Regions from separate parts of the Phytobacter palmae genome, predicted to be linked through region 2. Evidence: predicted binding sites of a transcription regulator. Region 2 holds the regulator's gene; each other region holds the start of a gene.
The links. The regulator PhoB, encoded in region 2, activates phosphate uptake and scavenging genes when phosphate is short. The targets are predictions, from matches to a motif close to CTGTCATAAAACTGNCNNAT.
Positions count from the first base shown of each region.

Region 1 (10,371 bases), on a different contig from region 2:
TCGCGTTCAGCACCTGCAGCAAATCTTTACCCAATTGCGGATGGTTGTAATTCACATAGCAGCCATGAAAAAACGCCACCTGTTGGTCAAACGCTTTTTGCCTGTCGGCAACGGAGCGATACCAGCGGCGAAACGTGCCATGGGAATATTTTGGCAGTGTCCGGTGATGATCGATTTTCAGCGCTTTATCAAGCAACTGGCGAACAGGCTTGAGCGACGTGGCGGTATTAACCAGCGGTGCGAATGGGGTGGATAACGACCCCATCAAATCCGTATGGCTCAGTATGGCATTACGCAGTGAAGGCGGATTGACGGCATATTGCGAACGCGCACGCTGAATAATATCGCCAATCTTCACCCCGGAAGGACAGGCAGTTTCACACCGTTTACAGTTGGTGCAGTATTTCAGCGCCTCATCAAACAGTGCCGGATCTTTTAGACGTAAACGCTCGCCATCGGGCCCCGCCTGTTTCGGGCCAGGGTAGGACGGATTTACCGCACTGACCGGGCAGACCGTAGTGCAAACGGTGCATTTGATACAGCTTTCAAACTGAGTTGTTGTCATTTTAGCTCTCCCCGGGCACAAATTTGTTCTGCGGCATACAGCGCGGTAACCGCACAAACGCCGCCACCGCACCCCTGGGCAACGGCATCAAAACCGCCTAATACAGAGCCCACTACATACAGGTTCTCCAGTGTTGTGCCCTGGCGCTTAGCGCGTAGCGTTTCGTCAGTGATAGCGCCAAACTGTTGCCACGGCTGGGCATCAAAAACATTGTCGCGATACCAGCTCTCCCGTCCGGGGCTTTGTAAAACGTCGAGGTCAAAAATGGCTTCCCGGACGCGATCGCGTTCGGCAATCAAACCGTTACTGAAAAAACTGCCGCTGGCGAGCACCACATGGCGGGGACGGAGCGGAATATCCTCGTGCTTGCGTGTCCACAGTTGTGTCACGCGACCCTTTTCCACATCGGCCCGTATTACCTCGTCTCCGGGCATCCATGTACCTCCGCTCTGGATAAAGCGTTGCTGCAGGCGTGATTGCATACGGGTGCCGGGAACCGATGGTGGCAGGGTGGGCAGCAAATGCAGTGGGCAGGAGAGTTGCTGATTGAGGCGCGTAAAGACGGTGCTGTCCTGCAGGCCAATACAGGCCGGGAAGTAGAGCACATCGTACTGACGGCTTAACGGTAGTAAGGCGCGGTACATCTCGTCAAAATTCTCAGCCATATCCAGTACGCGAGCGACATTGACGGCGCGAAATTCACTTGGGTTATCGCGCACGCGATCCAACACTGGCAGCGTTATCTCTTCTGCGTTCGCATTCATGCCATGTTTTCTCAGTGACGCGGCAGCCAGCTGCGGCTGGAAATCGAGAAACCCAGAAATGCCGACAACCCCGATGGTCATATCTTTTGTCGGCTGGAGAGGAATTTCATCGGGGCTTAACCAGGCCTGACGAAAGGTACCCAGCGGGGTGACGCGCATATGCGGTGTGTCTGCGTCACCTTTTAGTGCCAGGCCGCAATCTGCCAGCATGGTCTGGGTCATTTTTGCATAGTGGCGTACCCTTTCACCGCCCAGCAGAGCATAAGGATGTTCGCTTTGCATACGCTGTAACGCATCCACCCCGGCGATGAGGTCGCTGACCGGTTGCCCGTCCGGCAGGCGGGAGAGTAAATCCAGTGAGCCGGAGGAGAAGTTGAGTGCGCTTTGACCGCGGCTGACAATAGCACAGCGTTGGCCATTTTCGCTCAGCCGGATGCCGCAGAGTAATCCGGCGAGGCCGCCGCCGATTATAACCGTATCAAATTTCATCAGTTGGCTCCTTTTCCAGCCCGCACAGTCCTTGATAGACCCAACGTGTAAATTCACTTTCTCGTAGCGCATCACCCCAGGCGACAGGTTTGATGCCTTTCCAGCGCTCATTCAGGAACGCTGAAAGTTGGCTAAGAGATTCCGTTTCATTGGTTACTCGCATGCTGTGCAACAAGCCTGCTGCGCGACAGGCGCACAACTCACCCTGACAGGTGCCCATGCCCACGCGGGTACGGCGGCGTAGATCGAGCAGGGAGTTAACATTAAGATTTTCAACGGTGTACTGGACTTCCCCGGCGGTGACGGCTTCGCATTCGCATACCAGACTACGGCTGTGGCGATCGCTGCCTAATGAGGCTGGTGTGCGATCGCCATGGCGATAAATGGCCGAGCCGCGTAGCGGCACCGGCAGTGAGATTATTTTTTTCAGCGCCTGTTCTGTCGGCTGTTGTGAGCCAGGTAATGGCGTTGTCGCTGTGGTACAGGGGGTGCTGTGACCGAGCTTGCGGCAGACGGCATCAGTGGCCCATTCCGCCATCAGACGGTAGGTCATCAGTTTGCCGCCGGTAATAGTGATAAAACCTTCCATTCCGTCCCGCTGGGCGTGATCGAGCAGCACAATGCCGCGACTGACGTTACGTCCTGTCGGGTCATCGTCGCTGGCAACCAAAGGACGGACGCCCGCATAGGCACGCAGGATACGGGTTTGCGCCATCACTGGCGCCAGCTTTTCCCCTTCACGCAGCAGAATATCGACCTCTTCGGGCGTCACCCGAATGTTATCAATATCCTTATAGTCGATATGAGTGGAGGTGGTGCCGATCAGGGAAATGGTATCGCCAGGCACGAGGATGTCGGCATCTGCCGGCTTACGGCAGCGGTTTATCACATGCTGGTTGATGCGATGGTCAAGAATCAGAAGGGCGCCTTTGGCCGGGAACATTCGGATTCGTAAATCCGCATATTCTGCGATGCGCTGGCCCCAGATCCCGGCGGCATTAACAACGACAGGAGCATGCAGGTGATAAAGTTCATGTGTTTGCGGGTTCATCAATTGTACGCCGGTGACCCTGTCGCCCTGACGAACTAAGCCGCAGACTTCATGGCCTGTCAGGATAGTGGCGCCATGTTCACGCGCGTCCAGCATATTGCTGGCGGTCAGGCGAAAAGGATCCACGGTGCCGTCGGGAACGCGCACGGCGCCAGTCAGTGCCGGGTTGACGCTGGGTTCCATACGCCGCGCTTCTTCTGGTGTAATGGCCTGCGCGTTAATCCCTGCGCGCTGGCAGGCGTCAATAAAGACTGGCTGGTAAGCCAGATCGTCTTCCGGCAGGGTGATAAACAGGCCGTCTGTAGGCTCAATACAGTGGCGAGCGATACGCTTGAGGATTTGGTTTTCTGCAATACATTCCCGGGCGGATTCGTTATCAGTCACTGCATAACGTGCACCGCTGTGCAATAAACCGTGATTGCGGCCAGTGGCACCTGTCGCAATGTCATGGCGTTCAAGCAGCACCACGCGCAGGCCGCGCAATGCACAGTCGCGGGCGATACCTGCCCCGGTCGCGCCACCGCCGATGATAATGACATCGTAGTCGTTTGAGTTACCCATTTTTTCGTCTTCCGAGCGGGATTCCATGGAAACATTTAGCCACACTGTTGCTGTGGATTGTTTGATATCGCGCATATTCGAGCAAAAAACGAAAATAACAGGGGCGGTTTTATGTCTGAAAGTGGAGCTTTGTCATAAATATGTAACATAAGGTGCGACAAATCGCCTTTTGTCGCTAGAATTTGCTGGCTAAAACCGTTTCAAACGAAATTACGGTTTCGTTTTCACTCATTGCAGTTACTTATAATGATAAAACCCTGCCACGGAGGCGTATTATGTTGAGTATTTTCCGGCCTGAATCTCACCGAGAAAGGCTTCCTGAAGAACGCATTGACCCGGTTTATCGTCGTCTGCGCTGGCAGATTTTTCTGGGTATTTTCTTTGGCTATGCGGCCTATTATCTGGTGCGCAAAAACTTTGCGCTGGCCATGCCTTACCTCGTAGAACAGGGTTTTTCGCGTGGTGATTTAGGCTTTGCTCTCTCGGGGATCTCCATTGCCTATGGCTTTTCAAAATTCATCATGGGGTCGGTATCGGATCGTTCGAATCCGCGTGTCTTTCTGCCCGCCGGGCTGATTCTGGCGGCGGCAGTCATGTTGTTCATGGGATTTGTCCCGTGGGCGACTTCGAGCATTGCCATTATGTTTGTGCTGCTGTTCATGTGTGGTTGGTTCCAGGGAATGGGATGGCCTCCGTGCGGACGTACCATGGTGCACTGGTGGTCGCAAAAAGAGCGTGGCAGGATAGTGTCTGTATGGAACTGCGCGCACAACGTGGGCGGCGGTATTCCCCCGTTGTTGTTCCTGCTGGGTATGGCATGGTTTAACGACTGGCGGGCGGCGCTGTATATGCCTGCGTTTGGAGCAATCATTGTGGCTATCTTCGCATTCGCCATGATGCGCGATACTCCCCAGTCCTGCGGCTTACCGCCGATTGAGGAGTATAAAAACGACTATCCGGACGATTACAGTGAAAAGGCGGAAGAGGAGCTGACGGCAAAGCAAATCTTTATGCAGTACGTCTTCCCGAACCGTCTGCTCTGGTATATCGCTATCGCCAACGTATTCGTTTATCTGCTGCGCTACGGCATTCTGGACTGGTCACCAACCTACCTGAAAGAAGTGAAGCATTTCGCGCTGGATAAATCCTCCTGGGCCTATTTCTTTTACGAATATGCCGGGATCCCCGGTACGCTGATTTGCGGCTGGATGTCTGACAAAGTGTTCAAAGGTAACCGTGGTGCTACAGGCGTCTTCTTTATGACGCTGGTCACCATTGCCACGATCATCTACTGGTTAAACCCGGCGGGCAATCCGACGATAGACATGGTATGTATGATTGTTATTGGCTTCCTGATTTATGGCCCGGTGATGCTGATTGGTCTGCACGCCCTTGAACTGGCGCCGAAAAAAGCGGCCGGTACGGCAGCGGGTTTCACCGGTTTATTCGGCTATCTTGGCGGGTCGGTGGCGGCCAGCGCGATTGTCGGTTACACCGTCGATTTTTTCGGCTGGGACGGCGGTTTTATGGTAATGATTGGCGGCAGCATTCTGGCGGTGCTCTTGCTGATTGTGGTGATGATGGGCGAACGCAAACATCATGCACAGGTCGCGGCTAAGCGCCGGTAAGAAAATAAAAAGGGCCGCGTGCGGCCCTTTTACATTTCAATCTCAATATCCCCTTTTGCTTTGCAGCAGCAGGGTAAGATTTCGTCAGGCTGGATAAACGCCAGCGGCTCGGTCAGCCAGTCGACCTGGCCTGCAACCAGGCGACAGCGGCAGGAGCCGCAATAACCTTCCCGGCACTGGTATTCCACCGTCACGCGGTTTGACTCCAGCGCCACCAGCAGAGAAGGGTGTTCTTCCTGGCACAACACCTGTGTGCCCGTCAGACGCAAGGTTACGCGTGTCATCAGAGCTGGAAGTTACTCAGGTCGTCGGTATCGACCTCAGCATCGATCTGACCGACCAGATAAGAGCTGACCTCTACTTCCTGCGGAGCAACCTGTACATTATCGGAGACCAGCCAGGTATTAATCCACGGAATCGGGTTAGAGCGGGTCTGGAACGGTAAATCCAGGCCGACCGCCTGCATGCGAATATTGGTGATGTACTCAATATACTGCCAGAGGATATCTTTATTCAGGCCGATCATGGAGCCATCGCGGAACAGATATTCTGCCCATTCTTTCTCCTGCTGAGCCGCCTGGACGAACAGGTCATAGCACTCTTGTTTGCACTCTTCGGCAATCTCCGCCATTTCCGGATCATCGCTACCCGAACGCAGTAGGTTCAGCATGTGCTGAGTACCGGTCAGATGCAGTGCTTCATCACGCGCAATCAGACGGATGATTTTGGCGTTGCCTTCCATCAGTTCGCGCTCCGCGAAGGCGAAAGAGCAGGCAAAGCTGACGTAGAAGCGGATAGCTTCCAGCGCGTTAACGCTCATCAGGCACAGATACAGTTTCTTTTTCAGCTCTCGCAGGTTCACGGTCACGGTTTTGCCGTTGACGGTGTGGGTACCCTCGCCCAGTAAATGCCAGTAGCTGGTCAGTTCAATCAGCTCATCGTAATAGGCAGAGATGCCCTCGGCACGTTTCTGGATCTGCTCGTTGGTGACGATATCGTCAAATACCACCGCCGGATCGTTGACGATATTACGGATGATGTGGGTGTAAGAGCGCGAATGGATCGTTTCTGAAAACGCCCAGGTTTCAACCCAGGTTTCCAGTTCCGGGATCGAAATCAGTGGCAACAGCGCCACGTTCGGACTGCGCCCCTGAATAGAGTCCAGTAGGGTCTGGTATTTCAGGTTGCTGATGAAAATGTGTTTTTCATGTTCCGGCAATGCCTGATAATCAATTCGGTCGCGGGAAACGTCAACTTCTTCCGGACGCCAGAAAAAGGAGAGTTGCTTTTCAATCAGCTTTTCGAAGATGTCATATTTTTGCTGATCGTAGCGCGCCACGTTGACCGGCTGGCCGAAGAACATCGGCTCTTTGAGCTGGTCGTTTTTCGTTTGTGAAAAGGTGGTATATGCCATTGCGGTGAGTCCTGTTGAGATTTTATTGCCCGGCGGCACTGCGTTTGCCGGGCCTACAAAACCGTAGGCCGGGTAAGCGCAGCGCCACCCGGCGAAGTGCTTAGATCTTACATGCGCCGCTTTCGCAGCCATCATCCTGAATGGACGGCACCAGATCATCCTGCGCATCTTCCGCACCGTCACGGGTGTTTTGATAGTACAGGGTCTTCACGCCAAATTTATAGGCGGTAAGCAAGTCTTTCAGCAGTTGCTGCATCGGCACTTTTCCTGACGGGAAACGTGACGGGTCGTAGTTGGTATTTGCAGAGATCGACTGGTCGATAAATTTCTGCATGATGCCAACCAGTTGCAGATAGCCGTCATTGTTCGGCATCTCCCACAGCAACTCATAATTATCTTTCAGCAGTTCATAATCCGGCACCACCTGGCGCAGAATACCGTCTTTCGATGCCTTGATGCTCACATGACCGCGCGGCGGTTCAATACCGTTAGTGGCATTGGAGATCTGCGATGAGGTTTCCGACGGCATCAGCGCAGACAGCGTGGAGTTACGCAGACCGTAGGTTTTCACCGATTCACGCAGGGCGTCCCAGTCATAGTGCAGCGGCTCACTGGTGATACCGTCCAAATCTTTCTTGTAGGTATCAATAGGCATAATGCCTTTGGAATAGGTAGTTTCGTTAAACCACGGGCACGCGCCTTGCTCTTTCGCCAGTTCATTAGACGCTTTCAGCAGGTAGTACTGAATTGCTTCGAACGTTTTGTGCGTCAGGTTGTTGGCACTGCCATCGGAGTAACGTTTGCCGTTTTTCGCCAGCCAGTAGGCAAAGTTAATCACGCCAATACCCAGCGTACGACGTCCCATTGCGCCGCGTTTTGCCGCCGGAATCGGGTAGTCCTGGTAATCCAGCAGGGCATCCAGCGCACGCACGGCCAGCACCGCAAGCTCTTCCAGCTCATCGAGGTCAGAAATCGCGCCCAGATTAAAAGCGGACAGCGTACAGAGCGCGATTTCACCGTTTTCATCGTTCACGTCTTCCAGTGGTTTGGTCGGCAGGGCGATTTCCAGGCACAGGTTAGACTGGCGCACTGGCGCAACCACCGGGTCAAACGGGCTGTGGGTATTGCAGTGGTCAACGTTCTGGATGTAGATACGACCAGTAGAAGCACGTTCCTGCATCATCAGCGAGAACAGCTCAACGGCTTTCACGCGCTGTTTGCGGATGCTGTCGTCTTTCTCATATTTGGTGTACAGACGCTCGAACTCGTCCTGATCGGCGAAGAAGGCGTCATACAGACCCGGAACGTCAGACGGGCTGAACAGAGTGATCTCTTCCCCTTTCAGCAGACGGGTGTACATCAGTTTGTTGATCTGTACGCCGTAGTCCATGTGACGCACGCGGTTACCTTCAACACCACGGTTGTTTTTCAGTACCAGCAGGCTTTCAACTTCCAGATGCCACATCGGGTAGAACAGAGTCGCCGCACCACCACGCACACCGCCCTGAGAGCAGGATTTTACCGCTGTCTGGAAGTGTTTGTAGAACGGGATACAGCCGGTATGGAATGCCTCACCGCCGCGAATCGGGCTACCCAGCGCGCGGATGCGCCCGGCGTTGATGCCGATACCGGCGCGCTGGGAAACGTATTTCACAATCGCACTGGAGGTGGCGTTAATGGAGTCCAGGCTGTCGCCGCACTCGATCAGGACGCAGGAGCTGAACTGACGGGTAGGGGTACGCACGCCGGACATAATCGGTGTTGGCAGTGAGATTTTGAACGTGGAGACCGCGTCATAGAAGCGCTTCACGTAACTCAGACGAGTTTCGCGTGGATACCCCGAGAACAGGCAGGCAGCCACCAGAATATACAGGAACTGCGCGCTCTCGTAGATTTCGCCGGTTACACGGTTCTGAACCAGGTATTTGCCTTCAAGCTGCTTAACGGCCGCGTAGGAGAAATTCATATCGCGCCAGTGGTCGATAAACCCGTCCATCTGCTTGAACTCTTCTTCCGTGTAGTCTTCCAGCAGATGCGTGTCGTATTTGCCAAGCTCAACCATTTTTACCACATGGTCGTACAGCGCTGGCGGCTCGAACTGACCGTAGGCTTTTTTACGCAGGTGGAAGATGGCCAGGCGAGCAGCGAGGTACTGGTAGTCAGGCGCATCGCGGGAGATCAGGTCCGCAGCGGCTTTGATAATGGTCTCGTGAATATCGGACGTTTTGATGCCGTCATAGAACTGGATATGGGAACGCAGTTCCACCTGGGAGATGGATACATTACTCAGCCCCTCTGCCGCCCAATCCAGCACCCGATGAATTTTGTCGAGATTGATGCGTTCAGTACCACCATCACGCTTTGTCACCAGCAGACTCTGATTCATGTGAAATTTACCTGTCCGTGAATAAAAATATCCCCCAATTATCCACAGAACCGCGTTGTGACTAACTCTGTGGATAAATACTATATGTTGGGGGTTTAAGATAAGAGAAACGCTATATGGTGAGTATTCTAGTAAGGATTCTTTTGAGTACAAGAGTTGATTTTGACGTTAAATTGAGGTTGCAAAAGAGTGATAAACGCTAAGTCCACGTCGCATAAGGCCTGGCGGGGATGTCAATATTTCGCAAAAAAAAATGAAAATTTGATCAAACGCTGATTTCTTCATCGGGAAGGGAAGATCGCGCAACACGAAGTAGCGCAATCTTTATAAGAATAGTGAATGACGTCAGACGTTTTTTGCCTTTGTATGTAACATATAATTCACATCCACACCGGGAGCGAGCTTAAAGACATTAAGCAGCGGATTATAATGCAGCCCCGTGATGTGGCGCTCCTGCAATCCGGCTTGATTCACCCAACTGAGCAGTTCTGCGGGTTTGATAAATTTCTTCACGTCATGGGTACCTTTCGGCACCATTTTTAGCACATACTCGGCACCAACCACCGCCATCAGCCAGGCTTTGCCGTTACGGTTAATTGTCGAGAAGAAGACGTGGCCACCGGGTTTGACCAGCCGTGCGCAGGCGTTGACCACCGATTGCGGGTCCGGTACGTGCTCCAGCATCTCCATGCAGGTGACAACATCATATTGCTGTGGGTGTTTATTGGCGTGATCTTCGACGGTCTCTTGTACGTATTCGACGCGAATGCCGGACTCCAGAGCATGTAGTCTGGCGACCTGCAGCGGTTCGGAGCCCATATCCAGCCCGGTAACCGTCGCCCCTTCGCGCGCCATGCTCTCCGCCAGAATGCCGCCGCCGCAACCGACATCCAATACATTCTTGCCAAACAGGCCATCTGCACGCTCTGCAATATAGCCCAGGCGTAACGGATTGATGCGGTGAAGAGGTTTGAATTCGCCTTCCAGATCCCACCAGCGAGAGGCAACCGCTTCAAATTTGGCGATTTCAGCCTGGTCAACGTTTTGAGCAACCGACGTTTTTTCGGCATTCATGGGGATACGTACTCCTTTTTTAGCAAGACGGATGAGTATAACAGTCTGCTGGCGCTAATAAAGCGCCCTGCGGGGTCTTTCCGTTTACCTGATTCATTACGGTTGTGTTATAATTTGCGACCTTTGAATCCGGGATACAGTAGAGGGATAGCGGTTAGATGAGCGACCTTGCGAGAGAAATTACACCGGTCAACATCGAGGAAGAGCTGAAAAGTTCTTATCTGGATTATGCCATGTCGGTCATTGTTGGCCGTGCGCTGCCAGATGTCCGCGATGGTCTAAAGCCGGTTCACCGTCGCGTACTTTACGCCATGAACGTCTTGGGCAATGACTGGAACAAAGCCTACAAAAAATCTGCCCGTGTCGTTGGTGACGTAATCGGTAAATACCATCCCCATGGTGATTCCGCGGTGTATGACACCATTGTGCGTATGGCTCA
Region 1 is NZ_JBCIVJ010000003.1:300,295-310,665, reverse strand. It holds gene glpC (anaerobic glycerol-3-phosphate dehydrogenase subunit GlpC) at 1-565, opposite strand, end outside; gene glpB (glycerol-3-phosphate dehydrogenase subunit GlpB) at 562-1,818, opposite strand; gene glpA (anaerobic glycerol-3-phosphate dehydrogenase subunit A) at 1,808-3,430, opposite strand; gene glpT (glycerol-3-phosphate transporter) at 3,706-5,058, shown strand; gene yfaE (class I ribonucleotide reductase maintenance protein YfaE) at 5,088-5,342, opposite strand; gene nrdB (class Ia ribonucleoside-diphosphate reductase subunit beta) at 5,342-6,472, opposite strand; gene nrdA (class 1a ribonucleoside-diphosphate reductase subunit alpha) at 6,573-8,858, opposite strand; gene ubiG (bifunctional 2-polyprenyl-6-hydroxyphenol methylase/3-demethylubiquinol 3-O-methyltransferase UbiG) at 9,204-9,932, opposite strand; gene gyrA (DNA topoisomerase (ATP-hydrolyzing) subunit A) at 10,091-10,371, shown strand, end outside.
Region 1: the regulator PhoB is predicted to act here: its motif matches at 3,560-3,579, upstream of glpT (glycerol-3-phosphate transporter).

Region 2 (10,371 bases):
CTCATCGGTAAGCAGCACGACGCCCTCGGCCTGCGCCTGCAATTTCTCAAGCTCGATTTTGGCGACTTTATGTTTTTCAAATACATTGGCGGAGATTTGCCCATAGATTTCGGTGCCGGTCAGCTCTTCGAGCAGTTCCGCACGTTCTTTCGGCCTGGCGTTGAGAAACGCGGCGAATTGCCCCTGGGAGAGCAACATTGAGCGGGTGAAACGGCCATAATCCAGCCCGGTTAAGGCAGCGGTTAGCTCCAGTTTATCTTTCACCTTGTCGGCGAGGATCTTGCCGTCCGCACAGCGGGCCAGCTCTACACGTGGAACCTGTAAATTGCCGTCCGGCTGATTACGCGCACGGCTCTGGCTCCAGAACGCGCGATAAGCGACCTCTTTAACTTCAAACTCGACTTCTGCCAGACAATCGGCGGTATCGCGGGTCATCAGATCATTCTGCGATTGCGAAACGGTATTCAGGCGCGGTGTTTCGTGATAGAGCGCCAGGCAGATGGCATCCAGCAGGGTCGTTTTCCCGGCGCCGGTTGGTCCGGTAATGGCAAAAAGGCCGTTACTGGCAAAGGGTTCGGCGGTGAAGTCAATCTTCCACTCACCTTTTAATGAGTTAAGGTTTTTCAGGCGTAGGCTGAGGATTTTCATGCGTCATGCTCCTGATTAAACGAGTGGAGCGTTTCGAAAAAGAGCGACTGCAGGCGGGCAATCTGGACATCATCGAGCTCCTCCTGTGCCAGGCGACGAGCGAAAACCTCTTCCACTTTTAACTCGCTCAAGGTTTCGCGGCGCTCCCCCGCGAGGATGCGCTCCCGCTGTTCGCGGCTGCGGCGAACCAGCAATACCTCCACTGGCAAATCGGCGGTCAATGCCTGAATTTTTCGCTGCATGTCGCTTAGATAATCCTCTGTCGCGATCTCAATATCCAGCCACACGGGGGCGTCGGTTGGGCCGCCGCGCCACTGCTCAAGCTGCTGACGAATCGACGCAAGGTCGCCCTTAATGACCGCCATTTGCTGTGTAACAGGGACTTCCAGCGCTGTCACATCCGCCAGTTTTCCTGCTGCAAATGTCACCAGATTGACATATTTGCTGTTTCCGGTTTCATCGAAGCTTAGGGCGATAGGCGAGCCGCTGTAGCGGATATGCTCGTGTCCGCCTGGCTTTTGCGGACGGTGAATATGGCCAAGCGCGATGTAATCCGCAGGCGGAAAGTTTTGCGCGGGGAAGGCATCCAGCGTACCGATATAGATGTCACGAACGGCGTCACTTTTACTGGCGCCAACGGTGGTCAGATGCCCGCTGGCGATTATCGGCAGCACTCTGTCACCGCGTAATTCGCAGGCGGCCTGGTATTGCTGCTGATAGTAATTGGTGATGGCTTGCAGCAAATGTAGCTGTTTTTCCTGCCCGGAGAGTCCCGCCTGGCTGGTCATGATGTCGCGCGGACGTAAAAAGGGCACCGGGCAGAAAATCGCACCGGGCGAGCCATCACGCAGCGGCAAATAAAAAGGCGCGCTGCCCGCGCTGGCGACAACGGTAGTTTTTAGCCACGCGAGAATATCTTTCGATTCATTAAGGGTGGCTACTGAATCATGATTCCCCGCCAGTACTACCAGATGACACCCCGTTTGCTGCAATTTCACCACAAAACGGTTGTAAAGCTCACGCGCATAGCTGGGTGGGGAGCCAGTATCAAAGATGTCGCCAGCAACAATAATGGCGTCGACCATATGCTCCTCAGCGGTGGCCAGTAGCCAGGTGAGGAAGGCGTCGTGCTCAGCGGCGCGGCTTTTACTGTAGAAGTTCTGACCCAGGTGCCAGTCCGAAGTATGAAGGATGCGCATAGCGGTTCCGTGGCAAAAAAGCGTAAACGCGATTATAACATTCAGGGACACTCGAGCCGCCAGTGAAAGAATTTCCCACTGTCATAAAACAAAGGCTTGGGTCACCTGTTGGTCATTTGTTTCATAAATCTGTCACAAAAGTGACGCATAATGGCGCCGCACTTAGCTGATGACTCAAATTAAACAGGGCAAATTATGGCAAGACGCATTCTGGTCGTAGAAGACGAAGCGCCAATCCGTGAGATGGTGTGCTTCGTGCTCGAACAAAACGGCTTTCAACCTGTCGAAGCGGAAGATTATGACAGCGCGGTGAACCAACTTAATGAACCCTGGCCCGACCTGATTTTGCTCGACTGGATGCTGCCAGGTGGCTCAGGTATTCAGTTCATTAAACACCTCAAGCGTGAAGCGATGACCCGCGATATCCCGGTGATGATGTTGACCGCTCGTGGCGAAGAAGAGGACCGCGTGCGCGGACTTGAGACGGGCGCGGACGATTATATAACTAAGCCCTTTTCGCCGAAGGAGCTGGTGGCACGCATTAAAGCCGTCATGCGCCGTATCTCCCCGATGGCGGTAGAAGAAGTCATTGAAATGCAGGGGCTGAGCCTTGATCCGAGCTCCCACCGTGTGATGACCGGGGAAAATCCCCTCGACATGGGGCCGACGGAGTTTAAGCTACTGCATTTCTTTATGACCCATCCTGAGCGTGTTTATAGCCGCGAACAGCTGCTGAATCATGTCTGGGGAACGAATGTGTATGTAGAAGACCGCACGGTGGATGTTCATATTCGCCGACTGCGTAAAGCGCTGGAACACAGCGGCCACGATCGTATGGTTCAAACCGTTCGCGGCACGGGTTATCGTTTCTCGACCCGTTTCTAAAATCTGAAAGGAGCGTGACGCGTGCTGGAACGGCTGTCATGGAAAAGGCTGGTACTCGAACTCATCCTTTGTTGTCTACCTGCCGCGCTGCTCGGCGCTTTCTTTGGTTATCTGCCCTGGTTTTTACTGGCGGCGGTCACCGGGTTACTGGCCTGGCATTTCTGGAACTTAATGCGTCTTTCCTGGTGGTTGTGGGTCGATAAAAGTATGACTCCTCCACCGGGGACGGGAAGCTGGGAACCGCTGCTTTATGGTCTGCACCAGATGCAGATGCGCAACAAAAAACGCCGTCGCGAGTTGGGTAATCTGATCAAACGTTTTCGTAGCGGCGCAGAGTCGCTACCTGATGCGTTAGTGATGATTACCGAAGAGGGGGCGATTTTCTGGTGTAATGGTCTGGCGCAGCAATTGTTGAATTTACGCTGGCCGGACGATAACGGGCAAAACATCCTCAACCTGCTGCGTTATCCGGAATTTACCCGCTACCTTAAAACGAAAGATTTCGCCCGCCCGCTTAATCTGGTGCTTAACAGTGGTCGCCATCTGGAGATCCGTGTGATGCCCTACAGCGAGCAGCAATTATTGATGGTGGCGCGTGACGTGACGCAAATGCATCAGCTTGAAGGGGCGCGACGTAACTTTTTTGCTAATGTCAGCCACGAGCTGCGCACACCGCTGACAGTATTGCAGGGCTACCTGGAAATGATGCAGGAGCAGACGCTGGAAGGGCCGCCGCGTGATAAGGCGCTGCACACCATGCGTGAGCAGACGTCGCGAATGGAAGGCCTGGTCAAACAGTTACTGACATTATCCAAAATAGAAGCGGCGCCGACGTTACCGCCGAATGAGATTATTGATGTGCCGATGATGCTGCGTGTTGTTGAGCGCGAGGCGCAGACATTAAGCCAAAAGAAACATGAGCTTGAATTCGTCGTCGACAATGGCCTGAAAGTGCTGGGTAATGAGGATCAACTACGCAGCGCGATTTCGAATCTGGTCTATAACGCCGTGAACCATACGCCAGCGGGAACACACATTACCGTGCGCTGGCAGCGCGCGACCTCTGGCGCGCAGTTTATCGTTGAAGATACGGGCCCGGGAATTGGACCTGAACATATTCCACGTCTGACAGAGCGCTTTTACCGGGTCGATAAAGCTCGTTCCCGGCAAACTGGCGGTAGCGGTCTGGGGCTGGCTATCGTAAAGCACGCGCTTAACCATCACGAAAGTAAGCTTGAGATCGACAGTACGCCGGGTAAAGGCACCCGTTTCAGCTTTACCTTGCCTGCACGTCTCGTCGTGAAGAACGCAAGCTGACACCTGAGGTGTCAGCTTTTCTTTCCATTTCTGTCATTGACCCGCTTTTCACTCTTCGTTTTTCCCGAATCTTCAAACGAATTGTATCCATGACTATTTTTTGTTCGCATGATTAGCCATCCGTTTTTCTTATATACAGTATCTTAATCTGGTATCTTTCCTGGAGTTGGTATAACCATCTGGTTTTGCGATCCCTTATTGCCTTTAAACGTTATAAGCGTTTAAATTGCGCCCCGTACGTCGTCAGACCGACTGTATTTGCGTGGTAAATCGAAAAACTATTCTCCGTCACGCAGTGCGGGAAGTGTTTCCCGCTACGTTTTAAGGTTATTTCCGCCCTAATGTTCCGCTGAAATAAGGCGAAAATTTCTACACTTACAACATCACATCCACAGGCAGTAAACGTTTATGACCCATCATTTAAAACCACGAGACATTGTTGCTCTGGGCTTTATGACTTTCGCGTTATTCGTCGGCGCCGGAAACATCATTTTCCCTCCGATGGTTGGTTTGCAGGCGGGCGAGCACGTCTGGACTGCCTCAATTGGCTTTCTGATTACCGCCGTGGGGCTGCCGGTTCTGACCGTTATCGCGCTGGCGAAAGTGGGCGGTGGGGTCGACAGCCTCAGCACGCCGATTGGCAAAGTCGCTGGTGTACTGCTGGCCACCGTCTGTTATCTGGCAGTGGGGCCGCTGTTTGCTACGCCGCGTACCGCGACAGTATCGTTTGAGGTAGGGATTGCGCCACTGACCGGTGAAGGCTCACTGCCGTTGCTGATTTACAGCATTATCTACTTTGCGCTGGTCATTCTGGTGTCGCTCTATCCGGGTAAGTTGCTGGATACCGTCGGGAATTTTCTCGCACCGCTGAAAATTATCGCGCTGATCATTCTCTCCGTCGCAGCTATCATCTGGCCAGCCGGTCCGATTAGCCATGCTATGGATGCCTACCAGCATGCGGCTTTCTCGAACGGTTTTGTGAACGGTTATCTCACCATGGATACGCTGGGCGCGATGGTGTTTGGTATCGTTATCGTTAATGCGGCGCGTTCACGCGGCGTAACGGAAGCCCGTTTGCTGACCCGATATACCGTCTGGGCTGGCCTGATGGCCGGTGTCGGTCTGACGCTGTTGTATCTGGCGCTGTTCCGTCTGGGTTCCGATAGCTCGACGCTGGTGGATCAGTCTGCCAACGGTGCGGCGATTTTGCATGCCTATGTTGCGCATACGTTTGGTGGCGCGGGTAGCCTTCTGCTGGCTGCGCTGATTTTTATCGCCTGCCTGGTAACGGCAGTGGGCCTGACCTGCGCCTGTGCTGAGTTCTTCTCGCAGTATCTGCCGCTCTCTTATCGCGCGCTGGTGTTTATCCTGGGCATCTTCTCCATGGCGGTGTCAAATCTGGGCCTGAGCCATCTTATTCAAATTTCTATTCCAGTGCTGACAATGATTTATCCGCCGTGCATCGCACTTGTGGTGTTAAGCTTCACGCGCTCCTGGTGGCATAATTCGACCCGCGTTATTGCGCCGGCGATGTTTATCAGCCTGGCGTTTGGCGTGCTGGATGGTATCAAAGCGTCTGCGTTTAGCGATATGCTTCCGGCCTGGACTCAGCGGCTGCCGCTGGCGGAGCAGGGGCTGGCCTGGTTGATGCCGACAGTGGTAATGGTGGTTCTGGCTGTGTGCTGGGATCGCGCTGCCGGGCGTCAGGTGACATCCAGCGCCCATTAATTGCATAATAAGGTTTACCAACCACGGGACGTTAAATCCCGTGGTTTTTTGTTTTTTTTAGATCCTGGAACAGGAAACCATGGAAAGTACGAACAAGCTAAAGCGAGGTCTTAGTACCCGGCACATTCGCTTTATGGCCCTGGGGTCGGCGATTGGTACCGGGCTGTTTTACGGTTCCGCTGATGCCATCAAAATGGCCGGGCCAAGCGTATTGCTGGCCTATATCATCGGTGGGGTGGCGGCGTATATCATTATGCGCGCGCTGGGCGAGATGTCAGTGCACAACCCGTCTGCCAGTTCATTTTCCCGTTACGCGCAGGAAAACCTCGGCCCGTTGGCCGGTTATATCACCGGCTGGACCTATTGTTTCGAAATCCTGATTGTGGCGATTGCCGATGTGACGGCTTTTGGCATTTATATGGGCGTCTGGTTTCCCGCCGTACCGCACTGGATCTGGGTGCTCAGCGTGGTGCTGATCATCTGTGCCATCAACCTGATGAGCGTGAAGGTCTTTGGCGAGCTGGAATTCTGGTTCTCCTTCTTCAAAGTCGCCACCATCATCATCATGATCGTCGCCGGTTTTGGCATTATCATCTGGGGGATTGGCAACGGCGGTCAGCCTACAGGTATCAGTAACCTGTGGAGCAACGGCGGTTTCTTTAGTAACGGCTGGCTCGGAATGGTGATGTCGCTGCAAATGGTGATGTTCGCCTATGGCGGTATTGAAATCATCGGTATCACTGCCGGAGAAGCGAAAGAGCCGGAGAAGTCCATTCCACGCGCGATCAACTCGGTGCCGCTGCGTATCCTGGTGTTCTATGTGGGAACGCTGTTTGTCATCATGTCTATCTACCCGTGGAACCAGGTGGGGACTGACGGTAGCCCGTTCGTGCTGACTTTCCAGCATATGGGGATTACCTTCGCGGCCAGTATCCTTAACTTCGTTGTGCTGACAGCCTCACTGTCGGCGATTAACTCCGATGTGTTTGGCGTGGGGCGTATGCTGCACGGTATGGCGGAGCAGGGCAGCGCGCCAAAAGTATTTGCCAAAACTTCCCGTCGCGGCATTCCATGGGTCACCGTTATGGTGATGACGATTGCACTGCTGTTTGCGGTTTATCTCAATTACATCATGCCGGAAAACGTCTTCCTGGTGATTGCCTCGCTGGCGACGTTCGCCACCGTATGGGTGTGGATCATGATCCTGCTGTCGCAAATTGCTTTCCGACGCCGTTTGTCACCGCAGGAAGTGAATGCCCTTAAATTCAAAGTGCCGGGCGGTGTCACCACTACCGTCACTGGCCTGGTTTTCCTGGTGTTTATTATTGGACTGATTGGCTGGCACCCGGACACACGTATTTCGCTGTATGTAGGTTTCGCGTGGATTGTCCTGCTTCTGATTGGCTGGATGTTTAAACGCCAGAAAGTATAAGTTCGTTGACGCCCGGTAGCGCCTGGCTACCGGGCAAACAATGCCTTACCACCGCCAACATTTTCCACCAGACCGCACCCTGCGCAAATCACGATATTCTCCAACGTCATAATCACGCCCGAACGCCGCCCGGCGTTAAACAATTCACGCATAGGCTATATGAAAAAATGCACAGCGAGTTTTCTGCGCCCTGGCTCTCAACCCCTTAAAAAAGCAGAAAAGATGAGCTGGTAAGGCTGGATTTGTGCAAGAGTGAACTCATTTTTCACAGAGGGGAAAGTCGATGTTGCAAGCCTGGCATCTGCCTGTCGCACCGTTTGTAAAACAGAACAAAGACCAACTGGTGATTACGCTCTGGCTAACCGGAAGTAAGCCCCCATCCCGGGTCACGCTTCGGGCCGAGATAGATAATGAAGAGACCTCAATACCGATGCGGCGGGTTCGTCAGGCGCCAAAACCTGGCGTGACGGCGTGGCGTGCAGCCATCTCGTTGCAAAGCGGGCAACCGCGGCGACGTTACAGCTTTAAGCTGCTGTGGGCTGACCGCCAGCTCTGGTTTACCCCGCAGGGGTTTAATCAGTTTCCCCCTGCACGGCTGGAGCAATTCGCCGTCGATTTTCCCGATAACGGACCGCAGTGGGTGGCGGAACAGGTGTTCTATCAGATCTTCCCCGATCGTTTTGCCCGTAGCGAACAATATAAAGATCAGCAGGACAATGTTTACTATCACCACGCCGCAGGCCAGGAGATCGTGCTGCGCGACTGGGATGAACCGTTGAGCGCAGAAGCCGGCGGTTCAACTTTTTACGGTGGCACGCTGGACGGTATCAGCGAAAAGCTACCTTATCTGCATGAACTGGGCGTGACCGCGCTCTACCTGAACCCGGTCTTTGTCGCCCCCAGCGTACATAAATACGATACGGAAGATTATCGTCACGTTGACGCGCGTTTTGGCGGCGATCAGGCGCTGTTTCGCCTGCGTCACAATACTCGCAGCCTTGGGATCCGCCTGGTGCTGGACGGGGTGTTCAATCACAGTGGCGATTCACACGCCTGGTTTGACCGGCATAACCGCGGCACCACTGGCGCCTGTCATAACCCCGCTTCCGAATGGCGTGAATGGTACAGTTTTGATGAGAATGGCCGCGCTCGCGACTGGCTGGGCTACCCAAGTCTGCCAAAGCTGGACTACCAGGCGCATACGCTGGTGGAAGAGATGTACGAGGGTGAAGACAGCGTGGTACGCCACTGGCTGAAAGCCCCCTGGAATATGGATGGCTGGCGGCTGGATGTGGTGCATATGCTGGGCGAGGGAGGCGGCGCGCGCAATAACCTGCAACATGTTGCCGGGATTACCAACGCTGCCAAAGAGACATTGCCTGAGGCCTATATCGTTGGTGAGCATTTCGGTGATGCGCGCCAGTGGTTACAGGCGGACGTAGAAGACGCTGCCATGAATTACCGTGGCTTTACCTTCCCGGTATGGGCGTTTCTGGCGAATACCGATATTTCAATGGATCCGCAGCAGATCGATGCACAAACCTGCATGATGTGGATGGATAATTACCGCGCCGGGCTTTCGCATCAGCAGCAGTTGCGCATGTTCAACCAACTGGATAGCCACGACACACCGCGTTTTAAAACAGTGTTGGGGAAAGATGTGGCCAGGTTGCCGCTGGCGGTGATTTGGCTGTTTACCTGGCCCGGCGTGCCCTGCATTTACTATGGCGATGAAGTTGGGCTGGACGGTGCCAACGATCCCTTCTGCCGCAAACCTTTTCCATGGGATAAAGCGAAACAGGACACGGAACTACTTGCGCTCTATCAGCGGATGTCCCGCCTGCGCAAACGTAGCAAGGCACTCTGTTACGGTGGATGCCACGTTATCTACGCCGAAGAGAATGTGGTGATCTTCTTGCGTCTGTATCAGCAAGAACGGGTACTGGTGGCAATTAACCGTGGCGAACCCTGTGAGGTTGTCCTGCCGGAATCGCCGCTGCTGGATGTTAAAGTCTGGCATGCTAAAGAGGGTAAGGGCACATTACAGGATGGAATAATATCGTTACTGGCAATCTCTGCCTCTGTGTGGCAGGGGAACTAACACCTACCAGAAAGCGCAGCGGGAATAGCGCAATTCCGATACTTTGTGCCAAAGTATATGCACGCTCCGGAATGAAGGTGAAATCATGGATGGACTGGTACTGATAGCCTGTACTGTGTTGTTTATATTGCTGGTGGTTATACCGGTAATGTCGATTCTGGCTTACCGGCGTAGCAATGCGGCCAGAGATGAGCTGTCGCGTCTGCGCCAGCGTGTGGATCTGCTTGAACAACAGCTTAGCAGGCGAGCTTTGAGCGAGGCGCCTGTCGCGCAAGAGGCCGTTTCACCTGTTGATTCGCCTGAGGTTATCGTACCTGAGGTTATCTCGCCTGAGGTGTCAGTCCCGGAACCGCAGGCCGAGCCAGAGCCCAGGCCGGTCACCCCCGAACCCATTCCGGTGAATGTCTGGGCGAGAGGGACGCCTGCGGCGGTCATTTCAGCCAGGGATTCCGTACCTGTACCGGAACGTGAAGGGCCCGCGCCCGTCAGCCAGTCTGGCGGTATGGTAACTTCGCTGGTACGCTGGTTTATGCAAGGTAACCCGCTGGCAAAGCTGGGTATTATTCTGCTGTTTCTCGGGCTGGCCTTTCTCTTTCGTTATAGCGTCGAACGCTCGCTCTTCCCGCTGGAGCTGCGTCTGGTCGTTGCCGCGCTGGGCGCGATGGCACTCTTATTCCTCGGCTGGCGTTTGCGGCACAAGCAGCCTGTCTTTGCCTTAATTTTACAAGGTGGTGCGACAGGCGCGCTCTATTTAACAGTCTTTGGCGCGTTTCGACTGTGGCAGATGCTCCCCATGTCGCTTTCGTTTGCACTGCTATTGTTGATTTGCGCAGCCAGCGTCGGGCTGGCGGTGCTGCAGCGAGCGTTAAGCCTGGCTATGCTGGCGAGTCTTGGCGGTTACGCCGCGCCACTGCTGTTATCCTCAGGTGGCGGTAGCCATGTCACTTTATTCTCTTTCTACTTATTACTTTCTGTCGGCATCCTTGCGATCAGCGTCTGGCAGCACTGGCGCGAACTTAACCTGCTGGGGATGTTCTTCACCTTCGGCGTGGGTAGCCTGT
Region 2 is NZ_JBCIVJ010000001.1:460,677-471,047, reverse strand. It holds gene sbcC (exonuclease subunit SbcC) at 1-648, opposite strand, end outside; gene sbcD (exonuclease subunit SbcD) at 645-1,847, opposite strand; gene phoB (phosphate response regulator transcription factor PhoB) at 2,043-2,732, shown strand; gene phoR (phosphate regulon sensor histidine kinase PhoR) at 2,754-4,049, shown strand; gene brnQ (branched-chain amino acid transporter carrier protein BrnQ) at 4,458-5,777, shown strand; gene proY (proline-specific permease ProY) at 5,857-7,209, shown strand; gene malZ (maltodextrin glucosidase) at 7,493-9,310, shown strand; gene AAIG39_RS02260 (DUF2339 domain-containing protein) at 9,396-10,371, shown strand, end outside.

Region 3 (10,371 bases), on a different contig from region 2:
ATACGCCAGTTTCAGATTTATCTGCACTGACTGTAGGTCAAAACCTTAAGGTTAAAGCGGGTAATAATGCGATGGACGCCACCGTACTGGAAATCACCAAAGACGGCGTTCGCGTACAGCTTACTTCGGGTATGTCGATGATTGTACGCGCAGAACATTTGATGTTCTGAAACGGAGGCCTGGCCTGGCATGAACACTTTGTTTAAGCGCACAGCGTTGGCTGGTCTGTTATTAGTAACAGGCCAGGTTTTCGCGGTGGAAGATATTACCCGTGCCGATCAAATTCCGGTATTAAAGGAAGAGGCTCAGCACGCGACGGTGAGTGAACGAGTGACTTCGCGGTTTACCCGTTCTCACTACCGTCAATTCGATTTGGATCAGGCCTTTTCGGCAAAGATCTTTGATCGTTACCTCAATTTGCTGGACTACAGCCATAATGTGCTTCTGGCCAGCGACGTTGCTCAATTTGCGCAGAAAAAAACGTTACTAGGTGATGAGCTCCGCACCGGTAAACTCGATGTTTTCTACGATCTCTACAACCTTGCGCAAAAACGCCGTTTCGAACGCTACCAGTACGCACTGAAAGTGCTGGAGCGCCCGATGGACTTTTCAGGCAACGACACGTTCAACCTTGACCGCAGTAAAGCGCCGTGGCCAAAGGATGAGTCAGAGCTTAACGCCCTTTGGGATAGCAAAGTCAAATATGACGAGTTAAGCCTCAAGCTCACCGGTAAAGATGACAAAGAGATCCGCGACACCCTGACGCGTCGCTACAAATTCGCTATTCGTCGGCTGGTGCAAACGAACAGTGAAGATGTGTTCTCACTGGCGATGACCTCTTTTGCCCGCGAAATTGATCCGCATACTAACTATCTCTCGCCACGCAATACTGAGCAGTTCAATACCGAGATGAGCCTTTCTCTGGAAGGTATTGGTGCCGTTCTGCAGATGGATGACGACTACACCGTTATCAATTCGATGGTGGCGGGTGGTCCGGCGGCGAAGAGCAAAGCTATCAGCGTTGGCGATCGTATCGTTGGGGTCGGGCAGACGGGCCAGAATATGGTCGATGTCATTGGCTGGCGTCTCGATGATGTTGTTGCGCTGATCAAAGGTCCGAAAGGCAGCAAAGTTCGCCTTGAAATTTTGCCTGCGGGTAAAGGAACGAAGACGCGGATTGTGACGCTGACCCGTGAGCGTATTCGTCTGGAAGACCGTGCGGTAAAAATGTCGGTCAAAACGGTCGGCAAGGAAAAAGTTGGCGTCCTGGATATTCCTGGCTTCTATGTGGGTCTGACGGATGACGTCAAGGTTCAGTTGCAGAAGCTGGAAAAACAGAACGTGAGCAGCGTCGTGATTGATCTGCGCACGAACGGTGGCGGAGCATTAACGGAAGCCGTTTCCCTTTCCGGCCTGTTTATTCCTTCAGGTCCGGTGGTTCAGGTTCGTGACAATAATGGCAAAGTCCGTGAAGACAGCGATACCGACGGCGTGGTGTATTATAAAGGCCCGCTGGTGGTGCTGGTCGATCGCTTCAGTGCCTCGGCATCGGAAATATTTGCTGCTGCGATGCAGGATTATGGACGTGCATTGATCGTCGGTGAGCCAACCTTTGGTAAAGGCACCGTTCAGCAGTATCGCTCGCTGAACCGTATTTACGACCAGATGTTGCGTCCGGAATGGCCCGCGCTGGGTTCAGTGCAGTACACCATCCAGAAGTTCTATCGTGTTAATGGTGGCAGTACACAGCGGAAAGGCGTCACGCCGGACATTATTATGCCGACGGGTACGCAAGTGACGGAAACCGGCGAGAAGTTTGAAGATAACGCATTGCCGTGGGATAGCATCAATGCGGCCAACTTTACGAAGTATGGTGATATGAAGCCATTTGGCCCGCAACTGCTGCAGGAACATGATGAGCGTATTGCGAAGGACCCGGAATTCCAGTACATCATGAAGGACATTGCTCGCTTCAATGCCCTGAAAGATAAGAAGAATATCGTGTCACTGAACTATGCGCAGCGTGAAAAAGAGAACGCCGAAGACGATGCTATTCGTCTCAGTCGCCTCAACGATCGATTCAAACGTGAAGGCAAACCGCAGCTGAAAAAACTGGAAGATCTGCCGAAAGATTACCAGGAGCCGGATCCTTATCTGGATGAGACCGTCCATATAGCTCTGGACCTTGCCCATCTTGAAAAAGATACCCCCGCGGCTGACCCCGCTCCCGCAAAATAACCTTCTGACAGGCACAAGAAATTGTGCCTGTTTTTTTAACAAGCTCCAGATGGCGTAAGCATTGTGCTACAAAATGTAAAGTTGTGTCTTTCTGGTGACTTACGGCGTTCTGGTGCTTGAAAATAGCCGGATTAACCATACGATGTGGGTAATCGCATAGTGCGTTTTGTTAATTAGAGGTTAAAAGAAAATTATGATGCGTATCGCGCTCTTCCTGTTGACTAACCTTGCCGTCATGCTGGTGTTCGGCCTGGTGCTTAGCCTGACGGGCATTCAGTCGAGCAGCGTGCAGGGATTGTTGATTATGGCGCTGCTGTTTGGTTTTGGCGGCTCTTTTGTTTCACTGCTGATGTCGAAATGGATGGCACTGAAATCCGTAGGCGGTGAGGTTATCGAACAACCACGTAACGACATGGAACGTTGGTTAATGAACACGGTTGCGAATCAGTCTCGTCAGGCCGGTATCGCCATGCCGCAGGTGGCAATCTACCATGCGCCGGATATCAACGCATTCGCGACAGGTGCCCGCCGTGATGCTTCGCTGGTCGCCGTCAGTACCGGTCTTTTGCAGAATATGAGCCGTGATGAAGCCGAAGCGGTTATTGCGCATGAAATTAGTCACATCGCCAATGGCGATATGGTCACGATGACCCTGATTCAGGGGGTGGTGAACACCTTCGTTATTTTCATCTCGCGCATTCTCGCGCAGATTGCATCAGGTTTTCTTAGCGGCAACCGCGATGACGGCGAAGAGAGCAACGGTAACCCGTTAATCTACCTCGCTGTAGCTACCGTGCTGGAACTGGTTTTTGGTATTCTGGCCAGCATCATCACGATGTGGTTCTCACGTCACCGTGAATTCCATGCTGATGCGGGTTCTGCGAAACTCGTTGGCCGTGAAAAGATGATTGCTGCGCTCCAGCGCCTGAAAACCAGCTATGAGCCGCAGGAAGCCAGCAGCATGATGGCATTTTGCATCAACGGTAAGTCTAAATCGTTAAGTGAACTGTTTATGACTCACCCCCCACTCGACAAACGTATCGAAGCGCTGCGTAGCGGGGCTTATCTCAAATAAGGCGTGAGCCTGAAATGAAGAAGCGCGTCATATGACGCGCTTTTTTTATGCAGCGCGCGGCTGTGTGATCCGCAAGCCGCTGATGATTGCAGCGAGGGTTGCCAGTATGCCTGCGAGCAGAAGTGATGTATGCGTACCGCTTTTATCAAACAGGTTGAAGAGTAACGCCACCAGTGCCGCGCCGGAACTCTGTCCTAACAGGCGCGCGGTACCCAGCATGCCACTGGCGCCACCGCTACGCTGACGCGGTGCGGAGCTGATGATCGTATGGTTATTGGGTGACTGGAACAGACCAAATCCTGCCCCGCAAAGGGCCATTCGCCAGATAATATCCACATCGGCAGGCGCTGCTGGCAGCATCGCGAGCGCAAACAGGCCGCACGCCATCATAGCCAGTCCCAGCGCCCCCAGCAGCCCGGCATGAACACGTTCAATCAGATAACCAGCCAGTGGCGCCATCACCATGGTGGCTAATGGCCACGGCGTTAACAGCAGACCGGTTTCCACTTCGCTGCGTCCAAGTATCGATTGCATAAAGAAGGGCAGGGAAACAAGGGCCAGCATTTGTGCGCAAAAAGAGCAGATTGACGTACAAATCGATAATGAGAACAGTGGAATACGCAACAGGTCGATGGGTAACAGAGGTACCGACAAACGCAGTTGTCGACGGACAAAAAAGGTGCCGATCACCAGCATGCCCGTAATTTCAGCGACTACCAGCGTAATGGATTGCCCCTGGGCAAATCCGCTCATCGCGGTTATAAGTAAACCAAACGTTAACGCGTTCATCACCGCACTGGGAAGATCAAATTTCGGCATCGCACTGCGTGAGCCATTAGCGGGTAAATAACGCAATGCCAGTACCAGCGAGAGTATTCCCAGAGGCACATTAATCAAAAACAGCCACTGCCAGGAGGCGACAGAGAGAATCGCAGCGGCAATTGTCGGGCCTGCTGCCGAAGAGACAGCTACCACGAAAGAGTTGATTCCCATTCCACGCCCTAACTGACGCTGTGGGTAAATCAGGCGTATTAATGCGGTATTCACGCTCATCAGCGCCGCGCCGCCGAAACCCTGGGCGACACGGGCAAGCGTCAGCGTGAGTAACGAATCTGACAGTGCGCAAAGCAGAGAAGTAAGAGTAAAGAGCACAAGTCCACACTGGTAGACACGACGGTAGCCGAACATATCGCCGAGGAATGACAGGGTCAGCAACGAGATGACAATCGCTATCTGGTAGGCATTAACGACCCAAATTGAACTGGCCGGTGATGCATGCAGGTCCCGTGCAATAGTCGGTAGTGCAACATTAGCAATGGCACCGTCGAGCACGGCCATAGTAATGCCAATAACAATCGTTAATATTGCGCCGTAGCGCTGTGGAACCGGTAAGCCGTCTGGGGTGGATTTATTCATGAGAAAAGCTGGGTTTTGCTTGTTCAATGATTTGTATAATGATTCTATCATCCGTATTTCGGTTTTATATCGCAGATTTGTAACGAAGTTGCGAAACTCGGATTGCGACGGGCAGGCGAGAAATTTATAATAAAAACCTATTCTGATTTTTATAAAACACGGGCGATGAGGTGACTAATGGCTATTGCAGATTTGGATAAGCAGCCAGATTCTGTGTCTTCTGTACTGAAGGTATTTGGCATTCTGCAGGCGCTTGGCGAAGAACGTGAGATTGGGATCACCGAACTTTCGCAGCGCGTCATGATGTCTAAAAGCACCGTATATCGCTTTTTGCAGACGATGAAATCACTGGGTTATGTTGCTCAGGAAGGGGAGTCGGAGAAGTACTCTCTCACCCTTAAACTGTTCGAACTCGGTGCACGCGCGTTGCAAAACGTCGATCTGATCCGCAGTGCCGATATTCAGATGCGTGAACTCTCTCGACTCACCAAAGAGACTATCCACCTGGGCGCGTTGGACGAAGACAGCATTGTCTATATCCACAAAATCGACTCTATGTATAACCTGCGCATGTATTCACGCATTGGCCGCCGCAACCCGCTCTATAGCACTGCGATTGGTAAAGTATTACTTGCGTGGCGTGACAAGGAAGAGGTTATGCAGATCCTTGAGGGGGTAGAGTACAAACGCAGCACCGAGCGCACCATTACCAGTACCGAGGATCTGTTGCCGATGCTCGATATTGTCCGTCAGCAGGGCTATGGCGAAGATAATGAAGAGCAGGAAGAAGGCTTACGTTGCATTGGTGTGCCAGTATTTGACCGTTTCGGCGTCGTCATTGCCGGGCTGAGTATCTCCTTTCCGACGCTGCGTTTCTCCGAGGAACGTCTGCATGAGTATGTCAGTATGCTCCACCATGCTGCGCGTAAGATTTCTGAACAGATGGGTTATAACGATTATCCGTTCTGAGTGTGAAAACGCCGCCTTGATGGCGGCGTTTGTTTACCCATTATCGACAACAGTTTCGCTTTTGCGTAGTACCGGGCATTGCGTAAGTCCGATAATACCGCTGCTTGAGTGAACATATTGTGCTGTGCTGACGCCCCGGGCCGTCAGGTATTTACACTGTAATCCCAGACCTGCGGCATTTTCATGGCTGCCAACCAGCACGCCATATCCACTTAGCAAAATACCAACCCAGACCAGTGCCACGACAATAATTGCCCGAATAAGTGTGCGCATCATCATTCCTTGCGTTTGGATACTGTTTTCAGGCTATCGCTTTGACGGAAGACCGCACACCCGAGCATTCCTAAAAACTCCGATTAGAGATACAGTTAGTCGCGGTTTAAGTAACTAATGCTAACCTGGTAACATAAAGTGGAGTATCGGAGAGTGGAGTGAAAAAGTTTAGATGGCTAATACTGATCGCCGTACTGGTGGTCTGCCTGTTGCTCTGGACTCAAATGCTAAATGTGATGTGCGACCAGGATGTTCAGTTTTTCAGCGGCATTTGCGTCATCAATAAATATATCCCCTGGTAGGGGCTTTTTTGTCGTTAATGATTTCCTTCCGTCTTACCAGTGGTAAAATGTACCTCTTTGGTTGAGGTGGTAAAATGAACGAATTAATGAGTTCAGGCGCGTTTAATATTGCGTCTTTTGTTGTTTCGGTGGTGGTGTTGCTGGTCGGGTTGGTGCTGTGGTTCTTTATCAATCGTGCAAGTTCGCGGACTAATGAGCAGATCGAATTGCTCGAAGCATTGTTAGATCAGCAAAAGCGTCAGAACGCGTTGCTGCGTCGCTTGTGCGAATCTAACGAGCCGGAAAAAGAGATTACCCCGGCACCGGTCGTTGAAGAAGAAGGCAAAGGCGATGAATTTATCCGTCTGGTAGCAGAGCGTTAAATTTGCAGAGGTGAGGGGCGTTATGGCGCGTAAAAATCTCTGGTTTAATGCCGCGTTCCCTCACCATCGTCCCGATGGTTTTACTAATCTCACCCCCGGCGGTCATGCGTCTGGCGATGTAAAACGTTGGCGGCAGGAGCGCAAAGCCGCAGGCTTACCGCGTCCGCCTGCCGGGGGGTATGCCAGTTTTACTGCGCAGTGGTGGCAGCATGCAGAAATTAATGGTGACGATGACAGGGTCTGGTGGTTAGGTCACTCGTCAATACTGCTACGCCTGATGGGGCAGTACATTTTGACCGACCCGGTTTTCTCTGACCGGGCGTCGCCCCTACGTTTTGCCGGCCCACGGCGACGAACACCGCCTGCGTTAGCCATTTCCGAACTACCTTCGCTCGATACCATTGTTATCTCGCACAATCACTACGATCATCTTGACGCCAGAACAATGCGCGCGCTTATACAACATTTTCAACAGGTAGCGATTTTTGTACCCCTCGGCCTGGGAAACTGGTGCCGTCGTTTGGGCGCGCGAAATGTGACAGAACTCGACTGGTGGCAAAGCATTGTCTTTCAGGGGCTTGTGTATACGGCTGTGCCCGCGCAGCACTGGAGTATGCGTACACCCTGGGATCGTAATTGCGCCTTGTGGTGTGGCTGGGTGATCGAGAGTAGCGCGCAACGCTTCTGGTTCCCCGGCGATACCGGTTACAGCGAAGAATTACTGTCCATCCCACAGCGTCTGGGGCCGCTAAGCCTGGCAGCGCTCCCTATTGGTGCATACGCTCCTCGTTGGTTCATGGCCTACAACCATATGGATCCGCAACAGGCAGTAACCTTATGGCTGCAGTTGGGTAAACCTCTGTCGTTTCCTGTTCACTGGGGTGTTTTCGAACTGGCGGATGAATCACTGGATGAGCCGCTGCGCGAGTTGGATAATGCATTAAGCGAAACGGCAGATGACATTACGAACTTCACCACACTGAAAATTGGCCAGTATTTATCTTTGCAAAATAGAGGCGAGTAGCACTGGTACTAATTTATTATTTAGAACAAGTTAAATACTTTTTATTTTTATCGAAACGTTTTTATTGCCTTTTTATGAGGCACTGTCATCAGACTTTCATTATTTTGGTGCACACTCCTGCTTAATTGCACAACAAATATTCGATGGTAAACCAACACATTTGATTAGTTGCGCGAGCGGGCATTTCATAGCTTCATGATTTGCGAAAAATGGCATAGCTATGCGTTAATGCTGCTAGTGATATAAGGTATGCCGTAATATTTTTATCCCGCTACGTGGACGAATGGAACTCATTGAGCTATGGTAAAAAAGATGGGTTATCAACGCGGGCCAGAAGGCGGGCTGCCTGTCGTAACGAGGTTATCTTCTTTGCATAAATCTGCATTGGTTGTATTGATAACCTTAGAATTTGTGCGACGGATCCAGGCCTTTTTAAAAATGGCTTGCCATAATTTACGTTGTGTGTGATAACACGTTTTGGGTCAAACGAGGTACAGTTCTGTTTATGTGTGGCATTTTCAGTAAAGAAGTCCTGAGTAAACACGATATCGTTGAATACCGCTTCTCTGCCGAACCTTATATTAGTGCCTCAAGCAGTAATGTCTCAGTTTTATCTCAGTTAATGCCTACGGGCGAAGTATATACATTAAGGAATATTGCAAATGGCAAAGATTAAAGGTCAAGTTAAGTGGTTCAACGAGTCCAAAGGTTTTGGTTTCATTACTCCTGCTGATGGCAGCAAAGATGTGTTCGTACACTTCTCTGCAATCCAGGGTAACGGCTTCAAAACTCTGGCCGAAGGCCAGAACGTTGAGTTTGAAATTCAGGACGGCCAGAAAGGCCCGGCAGCTGTTAACGTAACTGCTATCTAATTTCAAATCCACTGGTACTTGAGACGCTACCGGCGTATCAATGTCAGCGAAAAGCCTCGCCATTGTGCGGGGCTTTTTAATTTCTGCTTCGCATTCCCCGATGCGACGAATGGCGGTAAACTTGCGTCCTTTAAAGAGTTCCGGAGTTGCCATGCCCTTTTGTTGCCCACTTTGTCACGCCCCCTTAACGCGTTCCGAACAGAGTTTTTCCTGCCCACAACGCCATCAGTTCGACATAGCGAAAGAAGGGTACGTCAATTTACTGCCGGTGCAGCACAAACGTTCGCGGGATCCGGGTGACAGCGCGGAAATGATGCAGGCGCGCCGTGCGTTTCTTGATGCCGGACACTATCAGCCGCTGCGTGATGCGATTGCGTCAGAGCTACAGATGCGCCTGCCTGCGCAGGCAGAGGCGATACTGGACATTGGCTGTGGGGAAGGGTATTACACTCAGGCTTTTGCCGGTGTAGCGCAGCGTAAAGAAGCCCGGATGTTTGGACTCGATGTTTCAAAAGCGGCCATACGTGCAGCCGCAAAACGTTATTCTGAGGTGATGTTTTGCGTTGCCTCCAGCCATCGCCTGCCTTTCCAGGATGACAGCATTGACGCTATCGTACGTATTTACGCGCCCTGCAAAGCAGAGGAACTGTTACGTGTAGTAAAACCGGGTGGATGGGTTATCACCGCAGCGCCTGGGCCGCGCCATTTGATGGAGCTGAAAGGGCTGATTTACCGCGAAGTGCAGTTACATGCACCTGATACTGGCGAGATAGAGGGGTTTCGTGTCGCAGAGCAGCAATCACTGAGCTACGAGATGGAGTTAACGGGTGCAGAGGCTGCCGCGTTACTACAAATGACGCCCTTTGCCTGGCGGGCAAAACCGGATGTCCGGGAAACCCTGGCAGCGCAAGAGCGCTTTATCTGTCAGACAGACTTTACCCTGCATTGTCTGCAACGCGTTGATTAAGCCGAGAAGTGTGTCCAAAGGATCTCAATGCCGATCCCGATTAGCACTATACCGCCAAGAATCTCCGCCCGTTTGCCCAGCAGCGGGCCTATATAACGACCAATCATCATGCCGAGGGTGGACATCACCAGGGTGGCGCAACCGATCGCCAGGGCGGTTGACAGAATATTCACCTGCAAGAATGCCAGACCAACCCCTACGGCCATCGCATCAAGGCTGGTCGCAATCGCGGTAGTGACCAACAGCCAGAAGCCGTGGCGACATGGCGCTTCCCCGGCGTCATCGGCATCTGCGCGAAAACCCTCCAGCACCATTCTGCCGCCCAGGAAGATCAGCAAGATAAAGGCAATCCAGTGATTCCACTCCAGCACAAATTGGCTGGCAAGCATTCCCAGTCCCCAGCCTATAAGTGGCGTCAGTGTTTCGATAGCGCCAAAAATCAGGCCGGTACGCAGGGCTTCGGAGAATTTGGGTTTATGCAGTGTCGCCCCTTTACCGATTGATGCTGCGAAGGCATCCATCGACATGCCAAAGGCGAGGAGAAGGGTGGCGGATAAATTCATGCGAGCGTCCTGACCGGGAGTTCCATATAACACACCACTGCCCCCAGTAAACAGCAGTTGATGTGTCAATGGTCTCGCCTGACCGGATAAATCACAGTCCGTACGTGCCACGTTTTGCAACGAGTATGTTGACACGTACATTTCCAGTAAATGGAAATCGGCTACTCCCCAACGACGGGCGCAACCTTAACATATTTTGAGAATATAAAACAATAACAGAGAATTATTAATTCATTTGCCAATTGATAACGATTAACATTTAGATTCATAAGTGAATATGACGTTAAAAAGTTGAGAAAGCTACCGGGCG
Region 3 is NZ_JBCIVJ010000006.1:59,842-70,212, reverse strand. It holds gene proQ (RNA chaperone ProQ) at 1-170, shown strand, start outside; gene prc (carboxy terminal-processing peptidase) at 190-2,238, shown strand; gene htpX (protease HtpX) at 2,432-3,313, shown strand; gene AAIG39_RS09460 (MFS transporter) at 3,359-4,729, opposite strand; gene kdgR (DNA-binding transcriptional regulator KdgR) at 4,907-5,698, shown strand; gene AAIG39_RS09450 (YobH family protein) at 5,732-5,971, opposite strand; gene mgrB (PhoP/PhoQ regulatory lipoprotein MgrB) at 6,130-6,273, shown strand; gene AAIG39_RS09440 (YebO family protein) at 6,348-6,635, shown strand; gene AAIG39_RS09435 (MBL fold metallo-hydrolase) at 6,658-7,659, shown strand; partial or broken gene AAIG39_RS09430 (DUF2627 domain-containing protein) at 8,165-8,309, shown strand; gene cspE (transcription antiterminator/RNA stability regulator CspE) at 8,322-8,531, shown strand; gene rlmA (23S rRNA (guanine(745)-N(1))-methyltransferase) at 8,683-9,498, shown strand; gene mntP (manganese efflux pump MntP) at 9,495-10,061, opposite strand; yybP-ykoY riboswitch at 10,068-10,243, opposite strand.
Region 3: the regulator PhoB is predicted to act here: its motif matches at 4,796-4,815, upstream of kdgR (DNA-binding transcriptional regulator KdgR).